4 regions of the Streptomyces sp. NPDC056373 genome follow, and region 1 is predicted to be linked to each of the others. Evidence: riboswitches for the same ligand, from Rfam matches in the RefSeq annotation. Region 1 holds a riboswitch; each other region holds the start of a gene.

What was found. Region 1 has a riboswitch for cyclic di-AMP ahead of ACFCXS_RS38345 (peptidoglycan DD-metalloendopeptidase family protein). Riboswitches for the same ligand answer to the same signal wherever they lie in the genome.
Region 2: another riboswitch for cyclic di-AMP. It lies ahead of ACFCXS_RS01960 (NlpC/P60 family protein); the one in region 1 lies ahead of ACFCXS_RS38345 (peptidoglycan DD-metalloendopeptidase family protein).
Region 3: another riboswitch for cyclic di-AMP. It lies ahead of ACFCXS_RS15170 (transglycosylase family protein); the one in region 1 lies ahead of ACFCXS_RS38345 (peptidoglycan DD-metalloendopeptidase family protein).
Region 4: another riboswitch for cyclic di-AMP. It lies ahead of ACFCXS_RS34385 (M23 family metallopeptidase); the one in region 1 lies ahead of ACFCXS_RS38345 (peptidoglycan DD-metalloendopeptidase family protein).

What each region holds. Positions count from the first base shown of each region.
Region 1 is NZ_JBHJPX010000030.1:37,571-41,976, reverse strand. It holds gene ACFCXS_RS38355 (SGNH/GDSL hydrolase family protein) at 1-484, opposite strand, end outside; gene ACFCXS_RS38350 (DUF6250 domain-containing protein) at 630-1,346, opposite strand; gene ACFCXS_RS38345 (peptidoglycan DD-metalloendopeptidase family protein) at 1,542-2,444, opposite strand; cyclic di-AMP (ydaO/yuaA leader) riboswitch at 2,449-2,605, opposite strand; gene ACFCXS_RS38340 (alpha-galactosidase) at 2,920-4,406, opposite strand, start outside.
Region 2 is NZ_JBHJPX010000001.1:423,749-428,154, forward strand. It holds gene pcrA (DNA helicase PcrA) at 1-1,470, opposite strand, end outside; cyclic di-AMP (ydaO/yuaA leader) riboswitch at 1,784-1,956, shown strand; gene ACFCXS_RS01960 (NlpC/P60 family protein) at 1,965-3,152, shown strand; gene ACFCXS_RS01965 (hypothetical protein) at 3,245-4,186, shown strand; gene ACFCXS_RS01970 (hypothetical protein) at 4,164-4,406, opposite strand, start outside.
Region 3 is NZ_JBHJPX010000006.1:337,246-341,651, forward strand. It holds gene ACFCXS_RS15165 (transglycosylase family protein) at 12-965, shown strand; cyclic di-AMP (ydaO/yuaA leader) riboswitch at 1,194-1,362, shown strand; gene ACFCXS_RS15170 (transglycosylase family protein) at 1,367-2,065, shown strand; gene eno (phosphopyruvate hydratase) at 2,328-3,608, shown strand; gene ACFCXS_RS15180 (septum formation initiator family protein) at 3,710-4,186, shown strand; gene ACFCXS_RS15185 (DUF501 domain-containing protein) at 4,239-4,406, shown strand, end outside.
Region 4 is NZ_JBHJPX010000021.1:14,400-18,805, forward strand. It holds gene ACFCXS_RS34375 (HPr family phosphocarrier protein) at 1-76, shown strand, start outside; gene ACFCXS_RS34380 (GntR family transcriptional regulator) at 236-931, opposite strand; gene ACFCXS_RS34385 (M23 family metallopeptidase) at 1,200-1,988, opposite strand; cyclic di-AMP (ydaO/yuaA leader) riboswitch at 2,001-2,165, opposite strand; gene ACFCXS_RS34390 (M16 family metallopeptidase) at 2,358-3,746, opposite strand; gene ACFCXS_RS34395 (pitrilysin family protein) at 3,743-4,406, opposite strand, start outside.

The DNA of each region.
Region 1 (4,406 bases):
GCACGCTGCGCAGGGACCACAGGTCGAGCACCGGGCAGCCGTACCGGTCGGCGATGGCCCGGACGTGCCCGTTGTACGTGGCGATCTTGCCGCGCAGGTGCTTGAGCACGGGCACGCCACGGGTGTCGAAGCCGGTCGTCACCATGACCGTGCCGGACACGGCGGTGAGTTGGGCCAGAGCCCGCTCGAAGCGCTCGGCCACCTCGTCCGGGTCGGTGCCGGGCCGGATGATGTCGTTGCCCCCGGCGCAGAACGAGACGAGGTCCGGGGCCATGCCGACGGCCCGCGGAACCTGGTCCGCCACGATCTGGTCGAGGAGCTTTCCGCGTACGGCGAGATTGGTGTACTGGAAGTCGCCCTCGGGCCTGCGGTCGGCGAGCAGGACGGCGAACCGGTCGGCCCAGCCGACGAACGCCCCGTCGGGGCCGGGGTCGCCGACGCCCTCGGTGAAGCTGTCCCCCACCGCCACGTACGACCCGATCACTGCTTTGCTGTCACTCTTCGAATCGTCTGCCACAGCAGCCCATGATTCACCTTCGAATGTGACCTACGCGACCGTAGGAAAGGGTTGACGGGCGGTGAGATAAGCCACTCCTAAAGTGTTCGCCAACTCCGGAATACCCCGCTTGTCAGGGATGTTTCGGGGTGAGCCGCCAGACCCGGAACCCGTTGATCCGGAAATGGCTCCAGACGGTCCGGAAGGCGAAATGGCCGCCGGTGTAGGGGTGCGGATCGGTGAGGTCGAAGACGAGTCGTCCGTTGTTCCACCATCGGACCGTGGAACCGTCGGACACGATCCGCACCCGGTTGGGCTCGTTCGGCACCAGCAGCGGCTCGGTGTAGTCGAAGACGAGGGGGCGGACGCCCGGTTCGCCGACGTAGCGGCGCAGCCGGGTCGTGGTGTTGTAGTTGGCCCCGTAGCCCGCGTAGTACGTCGTGAGGTGGTCGTACTCGTCGAGGGCTCCGCCGCGCGGTGTCGCGAAGAGGTCGCCCGGGGAGCGGACGTCGGTCGCGTTCCAGAAGTTGTTGAGGTCCGAGACCCGGTCGTTGACGCCGCCCTCGAAGACGGGGGTCGCGGTGTATTCGAGCAGGTACGGCCCGTCCAGCCGCCGCCTGAACCACACGGTCGCGCCACTCGGTACGTCGATCTCCAGCGTGCCGCGTAAGGCGGTGACGGTGCCGCCGTCCTGCAGTTCGGCCGCCCACTGCCCGAGGCCGTGACAGAAGTCGTCGCGTGCGAGGAGACGGCGGTGCGGGGACGCGGCGTGCGCGGTGGCCGTGGGGGCGAGGGCCCCCAGGGCGGCTCCGGCGGCCAGGGCTCCGAACGCTCTGCGGGTGGTCGGCACGGTGACACAACTCCTCGGAATCCGCCGGGAAGGCTCTGGAAAGCGCTTGCACTCCGGCCGTGATCACTCTGTCCCAACTGCCGCCGCCTGTCGATCCCTTGGGGCGGGCGACGGCGGGCGCACACACCGAAGGCCGGACCCGGGGATCGGGGTCCGGCCTTCGGTGGCGTGTCAGGCAGGTGGTCGTGCGGTGGGTCAGCCGACGGAGACGCCGTGCGAGCGCAGGAAGGCGACCGGGTCCACGTCCGAGCCGTAGTCCGGCGTGGTGCGGATCTCGAAGTGCAGGTGCGGTCCGGTCACGTTGCCGGTCGCACCCGAGAGGCCGACCTGCTGCCCCTCGGTCACGGTCTGGCCGGCCGAGACGGAGAGCTGGGAGAGGTGGGCGTACTGGGCGTAGTAGCCGTCGTCGAGCTTGATGACGACCTGGTTGCCGTACGCGCCGCCCCATCCGGCGGACACGACCGTGCCCGCGCCGACGGCCTTGAGGGAGGTGCCGGTCGGCACGACGAAGTCGACACCGGTGTGGTAGCCGCTGGACCACATGCTGCCCGACATGTGGTACGGGGTGCCGATGGTGGCACCGGTCACCGGGAGGGTGAAGCCGCCGGTGTCGCTCTCGGCGGCGGCCGGCTTCGCGGCGGTCTCCGTCTTCGGGGCCGAATCGGCGGCGGACGGCTTCGGAGCGGAGGCCTTCGGCGCGGACGGGGCCGAGGCCTTCGGGGCGCTCGCCGCCTTCTTGCCGATCGACAGCTTCAGGCCCGGGTGGATCAGCGACGGGTCGGAGCCGACGGCGTCACGGTTGTCCGCGTAGAGCTTCTTCCAGCCACCGCTGACGTGCTGCTCACCGGCGATCTTCGCGAGGTAGTCGCCGGCCTTGACGGTGTACGAGCGGCCGCCGTCTGCCTTTTGGGCGGCCTTTTCCGCGGCGGCCGGAGCCGACTGGACGGCCTTGTCCGGAGCGGACTGCGGGGTGGCGGCGTGGGCGCCGGCGGCCCCCATGAGAGGCAGGGCGAGAGCGGCCCCGCCGGTTCCGGCGACGGCGATGGAGCGGGTGAAACGCTGGGTCTTGGGACGGCGGTGCTTACCCTTCGCGGGCATGGCGAATTCCTCTCCGTCGCCTGCGAGGTGAGCTGTCGGGTGCGGGCTGGAGATGCCCGGCCGTGCCGTGGCGCGGCTGAACCCCAAGCCGTTCCGGGAACCGGAACAGGCGTCTTACCTGTGGGTCCCCCGCTCCTGCCGTGCTTCGGGTCAGTGTGTGCGGGCTCCGGGCGGCGGCAGGATTAGGCGTCCGTCCGGATTGGTGTGGAACGTAAGCGACCACGACGCAATAGGACAAGCTTGCGGTTGCTCGTGACGGCGTTTTTCTTGACGTGTCGCCACATATGCCGTCACCGAGCGTGGATTACCGATCTCCCGCTTGCTTCAATCGCCCTGGAAAATGCGGGGATTACGTGAACATGGCGACAGCATATCGTCACGAATATGACGATGGTCACGCACCCCGACCCCATCTCCTATGCGATCGGGGCACGTTATCCTCAAGCGGCTAAAATTCCCTATTCGGACAGAATGGCTACTTCCGCTTAAGGCGGACGACGGTGGCGTCCAGGTCCCCGCGCAATCCGACCCGCAGTCCGTGATGAAGCAGTACGGCCCCTCGGTGAACTTCTCCCGTTTCAAGGCATTCATACGATTCCGCCGGGTCGAGGCCACGCAGCCGGAGCGTCGGAACGGGCTCGCCGTAGCGCTGGGCCTGCAGCCAGGCGAAGACGACCGTCTCCTCGCCGAGGACGTACTGCACAGCGCTCAGCCCGCCCTCCGGAGGCCGCAGCCGGTACTGGTCGCCGCGCTGCACCACGGGCCGGATCTCCTTGTAGAGCCCCACCCACTCGGCCGCCTCGGCGAGCTCCTCCGGCGTCCACTTCGTGAGGTCGCCGCCGACCCCGAGCACCCCCGCCATGGCACTCACGAACCGGAACCGCAGCGAGCTGGCCCGGTGGTTGAGCATGGCGTTCGGGCTGTCGGTGACCCAGGCGGCCATGACCCGGGCCGGATGGATCTGGCTGAAGCCGTGCTGGATGGCGAGCCGGTCGAGAGGGTCGGTGTTGTCGGAGGTCCACACCTGGTCCGTGCGGCTCAGCACGCCGAGGTCGATCCGCCCGCCGCCGCCCGAGCAGGACTCGAAGGCCACCCCCGGATGGGCGGTCCGCAGCCGGTCCAGCAGGGCGTACAGGCCGTGCACGTGGTCGACCCACAGCCGCTGCGGGTAGGCGTCGTCCGGCCAGCCGGCGTCGGTGAAGCAGCGGTTGAAGTCCCACTTCACGTAGTCGATCGGCGCACTGGAGAGGAGGCCGTCGAGCTGCTCCCAGAGGTACTCCCGGACGTCCTCACGGGCGAGGTTGAGCACCAGCTGATTACGGAATTCCGTCCGCTTTCGTCCTGATTGGTACTGCACCCAGTCCGGGTGCGCGCGGTACAGGTCACTGTCCGGGTTGACCATCTCGGGCTCGACCCAGATCCCGAACTGCATACCGAGGCCGTGCACATGGTCGGCGAGCGGCTTCAGCCCACCCGGGAAGCGGTCGAGGTTCGGGCTCCAGTCACCGAGCCCGGCCCGGTCACTGGTACGCGCCCCGAACCAGCCGTCGTCGACCACGAACAGCTCGACACCCATGGCGGCGGCCCGCGCGGCGAGCTCCCGCTGCTGCTCCTCGGAGATGTCGAACTCGGTGGCCTCCCAGGAGTTGAACAGCACCGGCCGGTCCCGGTCCGCGTCCGGGATCACGTACGCCCGCTGGTAGGCGTGCCAGGCGCGGCTCGCCCCGCCGAACCCGCCGTCACACCAGAGCCCGGCGAAGACGGGGGTCGTGTACGACTCCCCCGCGCCGAGCATCAGCAGGCCCGAGTCGTCGTAGCCGGCGCCGCCGGTGATCTGCACGCGCGCGTCCGGGAGCTGGGCCACGGCGATGCGCCAGGACCCGGACCAGCCCAGGGCGCAGCTGTAGACCTCGCCGCGCTCCTCGGTGGCGTCGGTGTCGAGGGCGACCCAGGGCAGGTGCT
Region 2 (4,406 bases), on a different contig from region 1:
GAGGATCCGGCGCAGCGGCACCGAGTCCTCGGGATTGGACAGCACGCGCAGGTAGGCCAGGACGTCCCGGACCTCCTTGCGCTCGTAGAAGCGGACGCCGCCGACGACCTTGTAGGGCAGGCCGACGCGGATGAAGATCTCTTCGAAGACACGGGACTGGGCATTGGTGCGGTAGAAGACGGCGACGTCGCCGGCCTTGGCCTTGCCCGCGTCGGTGAGGCGGTCTATCTCGTCGGCGACGAACTGCGCCTCGTCGTGCTCGGTGTCGGCGACGTAGCCGGTGATCTGCGCGCCCGTGCCCGCGTTGGTCCACAGGTTCTTGGGGCGGCGGGACTCGTTGCGCTCGATGACGGCGTTGGCGGCGCTGAGGATCGTCTGTGTGGAGCGGTAGTTCTGCTCGAGCAGGATCGTCGTGGCGTCCGGGTAGTCCTCCTCGAACTGGAGGATGTTGCGGATCGTCGCGCCGCGGAAGGCGTAGATCGACTGGTCGGCGTCGCCCACCACGCACAGCTCGGCAGGCGGGACCTCCGCCTCGGGCGGGACGTCGACGGGGTGCTCGAAGGTGCCGACGAGCTCGCGGACCAGAGCGTACTGGGCGTGGTTGGTGTCCTGGTACTCGTCGACCAGGACGTGCCGGAAGCGGCGGCGGTAGTGCTCGGCGACGTCCGGGAAGGCGCGCAGCAGGTTGACCGTCGTCATGATCAGGTCGTCGAAGTCGAGGGCGTTCGCCTCGCGCAGCCGCGACTGGTACATCGCGTAGGCCTGGGCGAGGGTCTTCTCGAAACCGTCGGTGGCCTGGGCGGCGAAGTCCTCCTCGTCGATCAGCTCGTTCTTCAGGTTGCTGATCTTGGCACTGAAGGACTTCGGCGGGAAGCGCTTGGGGTCGAGGTCCAGGTCGCGGCAGACCAGGGCCATCAGGCGCTTGGAGTCGGCGGCGTCGTAGATCGAGAAGGACGAGGTGAAGCCGAGCTTCTTGCTCTCGCGCCTGAGGATGCGCACGCACGCGCTGTGGAAGGTCATGACCCACATGGCGTTGGCGCGCGGGCCGACGAGCTGCTCGACGCGCTCCTTCATCTCGCCGGCGGCCTTGTTGGTGAAGGTGATCGCGAGGATCTGGCCCGGGTGCACGTCCCGCTCGGCGAGCAGGTGGGCGATGCGGTGCGTGAGCACACGGGTCTTGCCGGAGCCGGCACCGGCCACGATGAGCAGCGGGGAGCCGGAGTGGACGACGGCGGCGCGCTGGTTGTCGTTCAGCCCTTCCAGCAGCGCGGCGGAGTCGATCACCGGGCGGGGGGCGCCGTCGCGGTAGTAGGCGTCCCGGTCCGGGGGCACGTCGAACTTCCCGCCGAACAGATCGTCCGGGATCGGCTCCGGAACGTGATCGTCCTCGGGCGGCGGCGGGGGCTCGTCCGCGGGGCCCCGCTGGGCCTGGAGGTTCGCCAGGAAGCTGTCGTCAAAGAGGCTGCTCATCGCTCTCCGAGTCTAGGGCGCCCCACTGACAGCCCGCCGCCGCCCTGAGAACATCGCCGCGCGCCCGGGTCCCGCCGACCGCCCGGCGGCGCGTTGTCGCCCTCCATGACGGCGCGATCACGCCCTGCTACACAGCCGGCATGTACGGATTTTCCCTGACCAATCCCCCTTGATCGTTCACTCTCGGCAACGCTCAGGAATAAGGTCACGAAAATGTATCGGGCATATCACCCATCAACCTTCACACGGACCACACGAGTTGGCTACGGTGCGACCAGGCCGCATGACCCCCACCGGCGAACGTCGCCGGGCCGCGCGGCCTCCGCCGAGTCCGGTGTGCCGCAGCGGCAGCCGGAGCCGGGGACCCAACCGTGAACCTGGGGTGAATCGGCCCGACTCCCTGTGCGGAGAAGGCCGTAGGGCAAACCTTCCGAACCACCCGCCCGAACCCGACAGCTAACCCGGTAGGCGGAACATGGAAGGAGTCGCCTCCCTTGGCGTCGCACCGCAAGTCGCGTCCTACGGGTACGCGCATGGCAGGCATACGGACCCCCGCCCTCGCAACGGCGGCCCTCACCTCCGTGGCCCTGCTGTCCCAGTCGGCCAACGCCGCCCCCGAGGCCGACGACAAGCCCAGCCTGGAGGAAGTCGAGAAGAAGGTCGACGACCTGTACCGCCAGGCCGAGTCGGCGACCGACAAGTACAACGCGGCCAAGGAGAAGACCGCCAAACAGCGCAAGCAGGTCGACACCCTCCTCGACGACGTCGCCCAGCGCACCCAGAAACTCAACGAGGCGCGCGAGGAACTGGGTTCCTTCGCCTCCGCCCAGTACCGCACCGGTGCCGCCGCCCCGGACACCGCGACGTTCCTGCTCGCGGACACCCCGCAGGACTACTTCGACCAGACCCAGCTGATGGACCGGATGACCGGCCGTCAGAAGGTCGCGGTCGACGACTACGTCACGCAGCAGTCCGAGACGATGAAGAAGCGCCAGGAGGCCACCGAGAGCCTCGAGACGCTCACCGACTCGCAGGACGGCCTGAAGACGGCCAAGGCCACCGTCCAGCGCAAGCTCGCCGACGCCCGCGAGCTGATGTCGAAACTGACCGCCGAGGAGAAGGCCCGGCTCGCGGCGATCGAGAAGGAGAAGCGGGCGGAGGCCGCCCGCAAGGCCGACGAACTGGCCCGGCAGCAGGCCGCGCAGCAGCAGGCGCAGGAGGAGGCCGCCCGGCAGCAGGACGGCGGCTCGGCCTCGTCCGGCTCCTCCGGCTCCTCGGGTTCCGGCTCGCCCTCCTCGACCGCCCCGGCCGACTCCTCGTACGCCACCAAGGCCGACAAGGCGCTCGCCTTCGCCCGCGCCCAGATCGGCAAGCCGTACGTGTGGGGCGCCGTCGGACCCGGCTCATACGACTGCTCGGGCCTCACCCAGGCCGCCTGGAAGGCCGCGGGCGTCACCCTGCCCCGTACGACGTACGACCAGGTCGACGCGGGCACCACGGTCCCGCTCTCCCAGGCCCGACCCGGTGACCTGGTCTTCTTCTACGACGACGTCACCCACGTCGGGATCTACATCGGCAACGGCATGATGATCCACGCGCCGAAGCCCGGCACGTACGTGCGCGAGGAGTCGATCTACTACGACGGCGAGTCGGCGATCCACAGCGTGGTGCGCCCCGCCTGAGTGAGGCCTCAGGGCCGGTCGCGTCACGTTTTTGAGGGGCACGCGCGCGTGCCCCTCTCGTGAGGCGTGCGCCGCTCTCTAGCATCGGCACCATGTCCGGTCCCTCCCCGTTCGCCGCCTGGTGGGCGACGTATGCGCTGGCGACCGGCATCGTGTCGGCCGGCCTCGACTCCGCTGGGTACGCGATCCCCTCCCGTATCGCCCTGGCCCTGGCCTGCGCGGCCTGGCTGGCGGCGGCCGCGGGCCTCGTCCAGCGGACGCACGGCGAGTGGCGGGTGGAGACCCCGGCCGCGCTCACCACCGTCGCGGCGACCGCCATCCTGGGCACGGGCTTCTCCGCGGCCGGGCAGCAGCCCGTGGCCGAGGCGCTGCTGGCGCTCGCCATGGTGCTCTGGGCGGTGCTCCTCACCGCGGAGGCCGAGGGGCGGCGCGGAACCGTGTTCCTGCGCTGCGTGGCCACCCAGGGGCTCGCCGTGCTCGGCGCCACGCTCGCCGCGGCCGACGCGGTGGCCTGGCTCGCCCACGCGGCCCTGGTGCTGTTCTGGCTCGGGCTCGCGCTCTACTGCTTCGCCCTGTTCCGCTTCCAGCCGCGGCAGGTGGAGGAGGGGCGCGGGGACCACTGGCTCGCGGCCGGCGCCCTCGCCGTCTCCGCACTGGCCGGGGCGAAAGTCCTCGGCGCCGACAGCGCGCGCCTGTACCTGTGGAACGAGGAGAACGCCGACACCCTGCGCACGACCACCGTCACACTGCTCGTGCTCGCGCTGATCGCCTGTGTGGCCCTGTTCCTCGCCGAGCTGTTCTGGCCCCGGCACCACTACGACGTGCGGCGCTGGGCGACCGTGTTCGCCGCGGTCGTGACGGCGGCGGCCACCCTCGCGGTCGCCGCCGCTCTCGACGTCCCCTGGCTCGAGGTGGCCGGGGAGGTGCTGCTGTGGATCGCGGTGGCCGTCTGGCTCGGGTGCACCACCTGGGCTCTCGCCTCCGCCCGGGCCGGCACCCGGCGCTTGCCGGTCAGGTCCAGAGCACGGCGATGAAGATGTTCGCCGTGGTCAGCAGCCCGACCAGGCCGAAGAGACCCTTGTCCACCTTCTCGTCGTCCCGCTTCACATAGACGAGGCCGAGGATCACGATCAGCAGGGCCAGCTTCACGCCGATCTTGATGTTGTTCACCGTCTGGTCGTCGGCCTGGTTCAGGCCGACCAGGATCACACCGGTGACCAGCATCGTGAGCGCGCCGTGCAGCATCGCGGGGGT
Region 3 (4,406 bases), on a different contig from region 1:
AAGGTCTCCGTATGCTCTCCGGGAACGGTCGGCACCGTCGCCCCCGCCAGGCTCCGGCTCTCCTCGTCGCGGCCGGAGTGACCGGCTCCGCCATCGCGATCCCCCTCCTCGGGGCCTCCGGCGCCAGTGCGGCCGACGGCACGACCTGGGACCGGGTCGCGGACTGCGAGACCGGCGGCGCATGGAGCGAGAACAGCGGCAACGGCTACTACGGCGGCCTGCAGTTGTCCCAGGAGGACTGGGAGAGTCACGGCGGTCTGGACTACGCCGCGAGTGCCGACCTGGCCAGCCGCTCCCAGCAGATAGCCGTGGCCGAGAGAATCCTCGCCGACCAGGGCGTGGGCGCTTGGCGCACCTGCGGACTGCTCTCCGGCCTCGAGCAGGGCAAGGGGTCGGACTCGTCCGGGGCGTCCGACTCGTCCGGCGAGGTCGACTCGCCCGGCCTGCTCGACTCGCTCGGTTCGTCCCCCTCGGACGGCCCTTCCTCCTCTCCCTCGTCATCGCCTGACGCGTCGGCCTCGAAGGACGAAACCGCCAAGCCGGACAAGTCGACCGAACCCACTGGTTCGTCGCAGAAGCAGCAGTCCGACGACTCCTCGTCGGGCGCCTCGAAGAGCGACAAGGCCGACAGCGCCCGGCAGGGCGACGACTCCTCGCGGCCGGGCGACACCGGTTCCGGCCGCCACCGCGGCCCCAGTGCCGACGAGACCGGCGCGTCCGACGGTGGCCCCGAGGGGAAGGCGACGGGGCGTCACTCCGCGCCCGCCGAGGAGAGTTCCGGCGATTCCGAAGGCGCCTACATCGTGGGCATCGGCGACAGCCTCTGGTCCATCGCCGACGCCCTTCGGGTCAGCGGCGGATGGCACGCGCTCTACGAGGGCAACGAGAAGGAGGTCGGCGCCGACCCGAACCTCATCCTCCCCGGTCAGACGCTCACGGTCGAGGGCGAAGCGGACGAGAAGTAGCTGTTCGGGCAGTGCGGAAACGGCGGTCGAACTCACCCCGAAACCGGGTGAGTTCGCGCCCTGTTTCGTGGCTGATGTCCCGTTTGGGGCCCGTGAGAGATAGATCTCAGAAGCCCTGATCGTCTTTGAAATTCTCCGGATCACGTGTCTACGGTCGTGACCGCTCGCCACCGCGAGCCCCGGCTGCCGCAACGCCGAATCCTGCCAGCGGCCGTACGGGAACAGTCGTCGCGTCAAGCGCCGTAGGCAGGAGCGGGGGACCCAAGGTAGGTGCCCGACCGGCCGGTTGTGCCGGAAGGGCTTGGGGTGAAGCCGCGTCCCGTTTCAGGGACGCGGCCGGGCAACTCAACCGGCCCGAACCCGACAGCTCACCTCGCAGGCGTCGGTGAGGGGATCCATCCATGCTGTTTTCCGGCAAGGGCAAGCACCGTCGTCCGTCCAAGGCCACCCGCGCCGCCGCGCTCGCCGGTGTCGCCGGTGTCGCCGTCGCCGCCCCGCTGATGGCGGCCGGCAACGCCTCCGCCGCCACCACCTCCGAGTGGGACACGGTCGCCCAGTGCGAGTCCGGCGGCGACTGGTCCATCAACACCGGCAACGGCTACTACGGCGGTCTGCAGTTCTCCGCCTCCACCTGGGCCGCGTACGGCGGCACCCAGTACGCCTCCACCGCCGACAAGGCCGGCAAGGACCAGCAGATCCAGGTCGCCGAGAAGGTCCTGGCGAGCCAGGGCAAGGGCGCCTGGCCGGTCTGCGGCAAGGGCCTGTCCGGCGCCTCCACCGGCGGCGGCTCCTCGAGCGACTCCGGCAGCTCCTCGCAGAGCCAGCAGAGCCAGCAGAGCACCGAGTCCCGTCAGACCGAGCAGCAGCCGGCCTCCCGCTCCGACGAGCGCCCGGCGGCCAAGAAGACCGTCACCACCCCGACCGGCAAGAAGGTCAAGAAGGGCGACGGCGAGTACAAGGTCGTCAAGGGTGACACCCTCAGCTCGATCGCCGCGGACAAGAAGGTCAAGGGCGGCTGGGAGAAGCTCTTCGAGCTGAACAAGGACATCGTCGACGATGCCAACCTCATCTACCCGGGCCAGCAGCTGCACCTGAAGTAAGCAGCGGCCCACCCGGACCCGCCCAGGGTCCCCGTGCTCCCCGCCCCGGTGCGTCATCCCCCGTACGCGCCGGGGCGGGGTTTTTTCGGCGACCGGCTTTGTTCCGTTCAGAAACAATTTACTCTCGGTTCTGTCCATGGGGTGGGCGACCCGGTGGCCGATCGCCCGGAGCCGGTTAGGCTCATGTCGCGAGCCACCGGGCCCGCACCTCGCAGGGTCCGCGCGACCCGCGTCACCGCGTCACATGAAGAAGGAGATGCTCGTGCCGTCCATCGACGTCGTCGTAGCCCGGGAAATCCTGGACTCCCGAGGCAACCCCACGGTCGAGGTCGAGGTCGGCCTCGACGACGGCAGCACCGGTCGTGCCGCCGTCCCGTCCGGCGCCTCCACGGGCGCCTTCGAGGCCATCGAGCTCCGCGACGGCGACTCGAACCGCTACCTCGGCAAGGGTGTGGAGAAGGCCGTGCTCGCGGTCATCGAGCAGATCGGCCCGGAGCTGGTCGGCTACGACGCCACCGAGCAGCGCCTGATCGACCAGGCCATGTTCGACCTGGACGCCACCGACAACAAGGGCTCGCTCGGCGCCAACGCCATCCTCGGCGTCTCCCTCGCCGTGGCCCACGCCGCCTCCGAGGCCAGCGACCTCCCCCTCTTCCGCTACCTGGGCGGCCCCAACGCGCACCTGCTGCCGGTGCCGATGATGAACATCCTGAACGGCGGCTCGCACGCCGACTCCAACGTGGACATCCAGGAGTTCATGATCGCCCCGATCGGCGCGGAGTCCTTCTCCGAGGCCCTGCGCTGGGGCGCCGAGGTCTACCACACCCTGAAGAAGGTCCTGAAGAGCAAGGGCCTGGCCACCGGCCTCGGCGACGAGGGCGGCTTCGCCCCGGACCTCGGCTCCAACCGCGAGGCCCTCGACCTCATCCTCGAGGCGATCAAGGAGGCCGGCTACACCCCCGGCGAGCAGATCGCCCTCGCGCTCGACGTCGCCGCCTCCGAGTTCTACAAGGACGGCGTCTACACCTTCGAGGGCAAGGGCCGCTCGGCCGCCGAGATGACCGAGTACTACGCGGAGCTCGTCGACGCGTACCCGCTCGTCTCCATCGAGGACCCGCTGTTCGAGGACGACTGGGAGGGCTGGAAGACCATCACCGACAAGCTCGGTGACAAGGTCCAGCTCGTCGGCGACGACCTGTTCGTCACCAACCCCGAGCGCCTCGCCCGCGGCATCGAGGAGGGCGCGGCCAACGCGCTCCTGGTCAAGGTCAACCAGATCGGTTCGCTCACCGAGACCCTGGACGCCGTCGAGCTGGCCCAGCGCAACGGCTTCAAGTGCATGATGTCCCACCGCTCCGGCGAGACCGAGGACGTCACCATCGCCGACCTGGCCGTCGCCACCAACTGCGGCCAGATCAAGACCGGCGCCCCGGCCCGCTCCGAGCGCGTCGCCAAGTACAACCAGCTGCTGCGCATCGAGGAGATCCTCGACGACGCCGCGGTGTACGCCGGCCGCAGCGCCTTCCCGCGCTTCAAGGGCTGACCCACGCCCAAGTAGCAGCGTCGTACGTACGTCCCCGTACTCGGTCCCGTACCGTGTCCGGGGACGTACGCGCGTATGACGGTGGAGCGGGAGGCGGACAGATGGCCGTGAAGGACCGGGACCGGTTCTCCACCGCGACCAGGATCCGGTTGCTCGGCGAGCAGACCGCGGCCCGGGTCTACCGCTCCCAGACCAGGCGCCAGGCCCGCCGCTCGCGGCTCACCGGCCGGGCCGCCCTGCTCGCCCTGGTGATGTGCTCGCTGATCGTGGCCCTGGCCTACCCGATGCGGGAGTACGTCTCACAGCGCGCGGAGATCGACGACCTCCGGCGTGAGCAGCAGCAGGCCCGCGAGCGCGTCGAACGGCTGCGCGACCTGAAGGCGCGCTGGCAGGACGACGCGTACGCCGAGCAGCAGATCCGGCAGCGGTTGCACTACGTGATGCCGGGGGAGACGGGTTTCATCGTCGTCGACCCGCACGCGGCGAAGCAGTCGCGCACCGACCTGGGGGCGGCCGACCGCCCCTGGTACTCGAACGTCTGGGACGGGGTCGACAAGGCCGACGCCGCCGACCGGTGACCCAGCCCCAGCCAGTGACCTGAACCCAGAGAAAGACAGCCTGAAGACAGTCATGGAAACGCCCCCGCCGACCACCCCGCGCACCGAGCCGACCGACGCCGACGTCGAGGCCTTCAAGCAGCAGCTCGGTCGGCCCCCGCGCGGCCTGCGCGCGATCGCGCACCGCTGCCCGTGCGGACAGCCCGACGTCGTCGAGACGGCCCCGCGGCTGCCGGACGGC
Region 4 (4,406 bases), on a different contig from region 1:
GGGCGCGGACGCCGCCCTCGACCGGCTGGCGAAGCTGGTCTCCGAGGGTCTCGAGGAACTCCCCGAGACCGTCTGATGTCCTGAGCGCCCGATGCGGCGCACAGCGAAGGGCTCGTCCGAATTCACCGGGCGGGCCCTTCGCCATTCCCGGTCCGCACGGGGTGGAAATTCCCTTCTTTCCGGCAGCGGAAATAAGCCCCCGGGAATTCCCGTCTCTTTGTATACGGCTGCCGTGTTAATGCCGCAGGCTCGCCGTGTTTACGGGATGTTGCGAGTTCCTCACACGGTCCGCACGTTCCTCGGCGGAGCCCAGGCGCAGGCGGTGCGCGCCGGTCGCCCGCTCGGTGTGCAGCGCCGTGACCGCCCGAGCGCGTTCGCCGTCCCCGCGCGCCACCGCGTCCACGATCGCGCCGTGTTCCGCCCAGGACTCCACCGGGCTGAGCGGCGCCTCCACGGCGTACATCCAGGCGATCTTGTGGCGGAGCTGGGTGAGCATCGAGGTCAGGGCCGGGCTGCCGGAGGCCTGGGCCAGCGTCTCGTGGAACCAGGCGCCCAGGGAGCGCAGGTCGTCGCTGTTGCCGCGCCGGGCCCGGTCCTGGCCCAGCCGGACCAGGCCGCGCAGGACCTTCAGATGCGCCTCGGTGCGGCGCTGGGCGGCGCGGGCCGCACCGAGCGGCTCCAGGAGCATCCGCATCTCCAGCAGGTCGCCGGCCTCCTGCACGGTGGGTTCGGCCACGCACGCGCCCGCGTGCCGGCGGGTCACCACGAAGCCCTCGGCCTCCAGCGTGCGCAGCGCCTCGCGGACGGGCACCCGCGAGACGCCGTAGCGGCGGGCGAGGAGTTCCTCGGTGAGCCGGCTGCCGCGTGCGTGGACACCCGCGACGATGTCGTCCCGGATGGCGGTGCACACCGAGTGCGCGGGAATACGCATGACCGGACCTCGCTTAATCCCCGTGAAACGCCGACGAGCGGCGCGTGTTTCCGTGACTCTATTGCAATGAGCCGGAATTTCCGACGGCAGGCGAGAATCCAGGGATATTTTTTGGACAGCGGACACGCGAGGAGATCCGGAACGGGCCCGCGGACATCGGGCGGGCGTCCCGCGGACGTCCAGGCGGGACATCCGGGGGCGTCCGGAGAAGCACCGAAAGCCCCGGCTCGGGGAGCCGGGGCTTCGGGGAACGGCGGAGGCGTTCCGGTCAGACGTTGACGCCGTGCGAGCGGAGGTAGGCGACCGGGTCGATGTCCGAGCCGTAGTCGGGGCTCGTACGCGCCTCGAAGTGCAGGTGCGGGCCGGTGACGTTGCCGGTCGCGCCGGACAGGCCGATCTGCTGGCCGGGGGTGACCTTCTGGCCGACCGAGACGCCGATGGACGACAGGTGGCCGTACTGCGTGTACGTGCCGTCGTCCATCTTGATCACGATGTTGTTGCCGTAGGAGCCGCCCCAGCCGGCCTCGACGACCTCGCCCCTGCCGACCGCGTGGACGGAGGTGCCGGTGGCGGCGTGGAAGTCGACGCCGGTGTGGCTGCCGGAGGACCACAGACCGCTGCTCGCCTTGTAGCCGGTGGAGACGTACGAGCCGGAGATCGGGGGCACGAAGGCGTTGAGGCGCTTGCGCTCGGCCTCACGGGCGGCGCGCTCCTCGACCTCGCGGGCCTTCTCGGCCTCCGCCTTGGCCTTCTCGGCCACCTCGGCGGCCCGCTTGCGGGCGGCCTCCTCGGCCTTCTGCTTGGCGGCGGCCTCCTCGGCGGCCTGCTGCTGCGCGATGGCCTGGGCGTCGATCTGCTGGGCCACGGTGTCACCCATGGTGACGACGGGGGTGAGGCCGGTCTGCTCGGCACTGGGCTCGGCGGCGAAGGCCGCGGGGGCCGCCACCGTGCCGATCACGCCGGTGGTGGCGAGGGCCGCGACACCCGCCGCGCGGGCGGTGCGGCGCTGGATCCTGCTGGGACGTCGGTGCTTCCCGGTGGCGCGAGTGAACGCCATGTGGTGGCTGGTCCTTTCCTTCCCTCTCGCCTACCGGGTTAGCTGACGGGTTCGGAGCAGGAAGGTCTCCTACGGACTCCCTCGCGACACGCGCGGGCGTCCGATTCACCCCAGGGACTGCGGTGGGTCCCCGGCTCCCCTGGCTCGCGCCGTACGGGGACTCGGCGATGACTGTCCGGTGCCGCGGGTGCGGCGCACTGCCTGACGAACAGCCCGGACGACGCTAAGCGGCGCCACTTTCAATTCCCAAACGCATCCCGGCTTTTGTAGCGCATCCCACAGGGCAGACAGGCAACTCCCATCCCAATTCGGGCATAAAGGAGCCCTGGTGCCTTCGAAGACATCCAGGGCCCCTGAGCGCGCGTGCCGTTACTCGGCGGCGACGACGGTGACTTCGCCGATGCCGAGCGCCTCGACAGGCGCCTTGATCTGCGCCGCGTCACCGACGAGGACGGTCACCAGCCGGTCCACCGGGAAGGCGCTGACGGCCGCTGCGGTGGCCTCCACGGTGCCGGTGGTGGCGAGCTGCCGGTACAGCGTGGCTTGGTAGTCGTCGGGCAGGTGCTGCTCGACCTGGTCGGCCAGCGTGCTCGCGACGGCCGCCGCCGTCTCGTACTTCAGCGGCGCGACGCCGACCAGGTTCTGCACGGCGACGTCCCGCTCGGCGTCGGTGAGTCCCTCGGCGGCGAGGGTGCGCAGCACCGTCCAGAGGTCCTCCAGGGCGGGGCCGGTGTTGGGCGTGTCCACGGAGCCGCTGATGGCGAGCATCGCCGCACCCGTGCCGTCGGGGGCGGACCTGAGGACCTGGCCGAACGCCCGTACCCCGTAGGTGTAGCCCTTCTCCTCCCGCAGGACGCGGTCCAGGCGGGAGGTGAGGGTGCCGCCGAGGCAGTAGGTGCCGAGCACCTGCGCGGGCCACACGCGGTCGTGCCGGTCCGGGCCGATACGGCCGATCAGCAGCTGGGTCTGGACGGCTCCGGGGCGGTCCACGATGACGACCCGGCCGGTGTCGTCGGCGGTCACCGGCGGCACGGGACGCGGCTCGGCCGGGGAGCCCGTCCAGGCGCCGAGCGTGTCCCCGAGCAGGGCGTCGAGGTCGATGCCGGTGAGGTCACCGACGACCACCGCGGTGGCCGTGGCGGGGCGGACGTGCTTCTCGTAGAAGGCGCGTACGGCCGCGGAGTCGATGGCGGCGACGGTCTCCTCGGTGCCCTGCCGCGGCCGCGACATGCGCGAGGCCGCCGGGAACAGCTCCTTGGAGAGCTCCTTGGCCCCGCGGCGGGACGGGTTGGCCAGCTCGTGCGGGATCTCGTCGAGACGGTTGGCGACCAGCCGCTCGACCTCGCTGTCGGCGAACGCGGGTGCCCTCAGGGCGTCGGCGACCAGGCCCAGTCCCTTGGCGAGCCGGGAGGCCGGCACCTCCAGGCTGAGCCGGACGCCGGGGTGGTCGGCGTGCGCGTCGAGGGTGGCGCCGGCGCGCTCCAGCTCGGCGGCGAAGTCCTCGGCGGAGTGCTTGTCGGTGCCCTCGGAGAAGGCCCGGGCCATGATCGTGGCCACACCGTCGAGGCCGGCGGGCTCGGCGTCCAGGGGGGCGTCGAGCAGCACCTCCACGGCGACGACCTGCTGGCCGGGGCGGTGGCAGCGCAGCACCGTGAGGCCGTTGTCCAGCGAGCCGCGCTCGGGGGCCGGGAAGGCCCACGGCTTGGCGTCGCCCGCCTGCGGCCGGGGGTGGAAGTCCATCGTGGCGAGCTCGGTCACCGGGCCGCCTCCTCGTTCTCGTCCTGGTCGGCGGGGGCTTCGGGGGCGGTCGGCTCATAGACGAGCACCGCGCGGTTGTCGGGCCGCAGGCGGGCCTTGGCGACCTCCTGGACCTCCTCCGGCGTGATCTCCAGCACGCGCTGCACGGCGGTCAGGGCGAGCTGCGGGTCGCCGAACAGCACCGCGTACCGGCACAGTTCGTCGGCGCGGCCCGCGACCGTGCCGAGCCGGTCCAGCCACTCGCGCTCCAACTGGGCCTGGGCGCGCTCCATCTCCTCGGCCGTGGGGCCCTCCTCGGCGAACCGGGCGAGCTCCTCGTCGATGGCGGACTCGATGACCGGAACCTCCACGTCACCGGACGTCTTCACGTCCAGCCACCCCAGGGAGGGCGCCCCGGCGAGCCGCAGCAGGCCGAAGCCGGCCGCCACGGCCGTACGGTCGCGGCGCACGAGCCGGTTGTACAGGCGGGAGGACTCACCGCCGCCGAGGACGGTGAGGGCCAGGTCGGCCGCGTCGCACGCGCGCGTGCCGTCGTGCGGCAGCCGGTAGGCGGCCATCAGGGCACGGGCCGGGACCTCCTCCTCGACGACCTCGCGCAGCTGCTCGCCGATCGTCTCCGGCAGCGAGCCGTCGCGCGGGGCGGGCTTGCCGTCGTGGCCC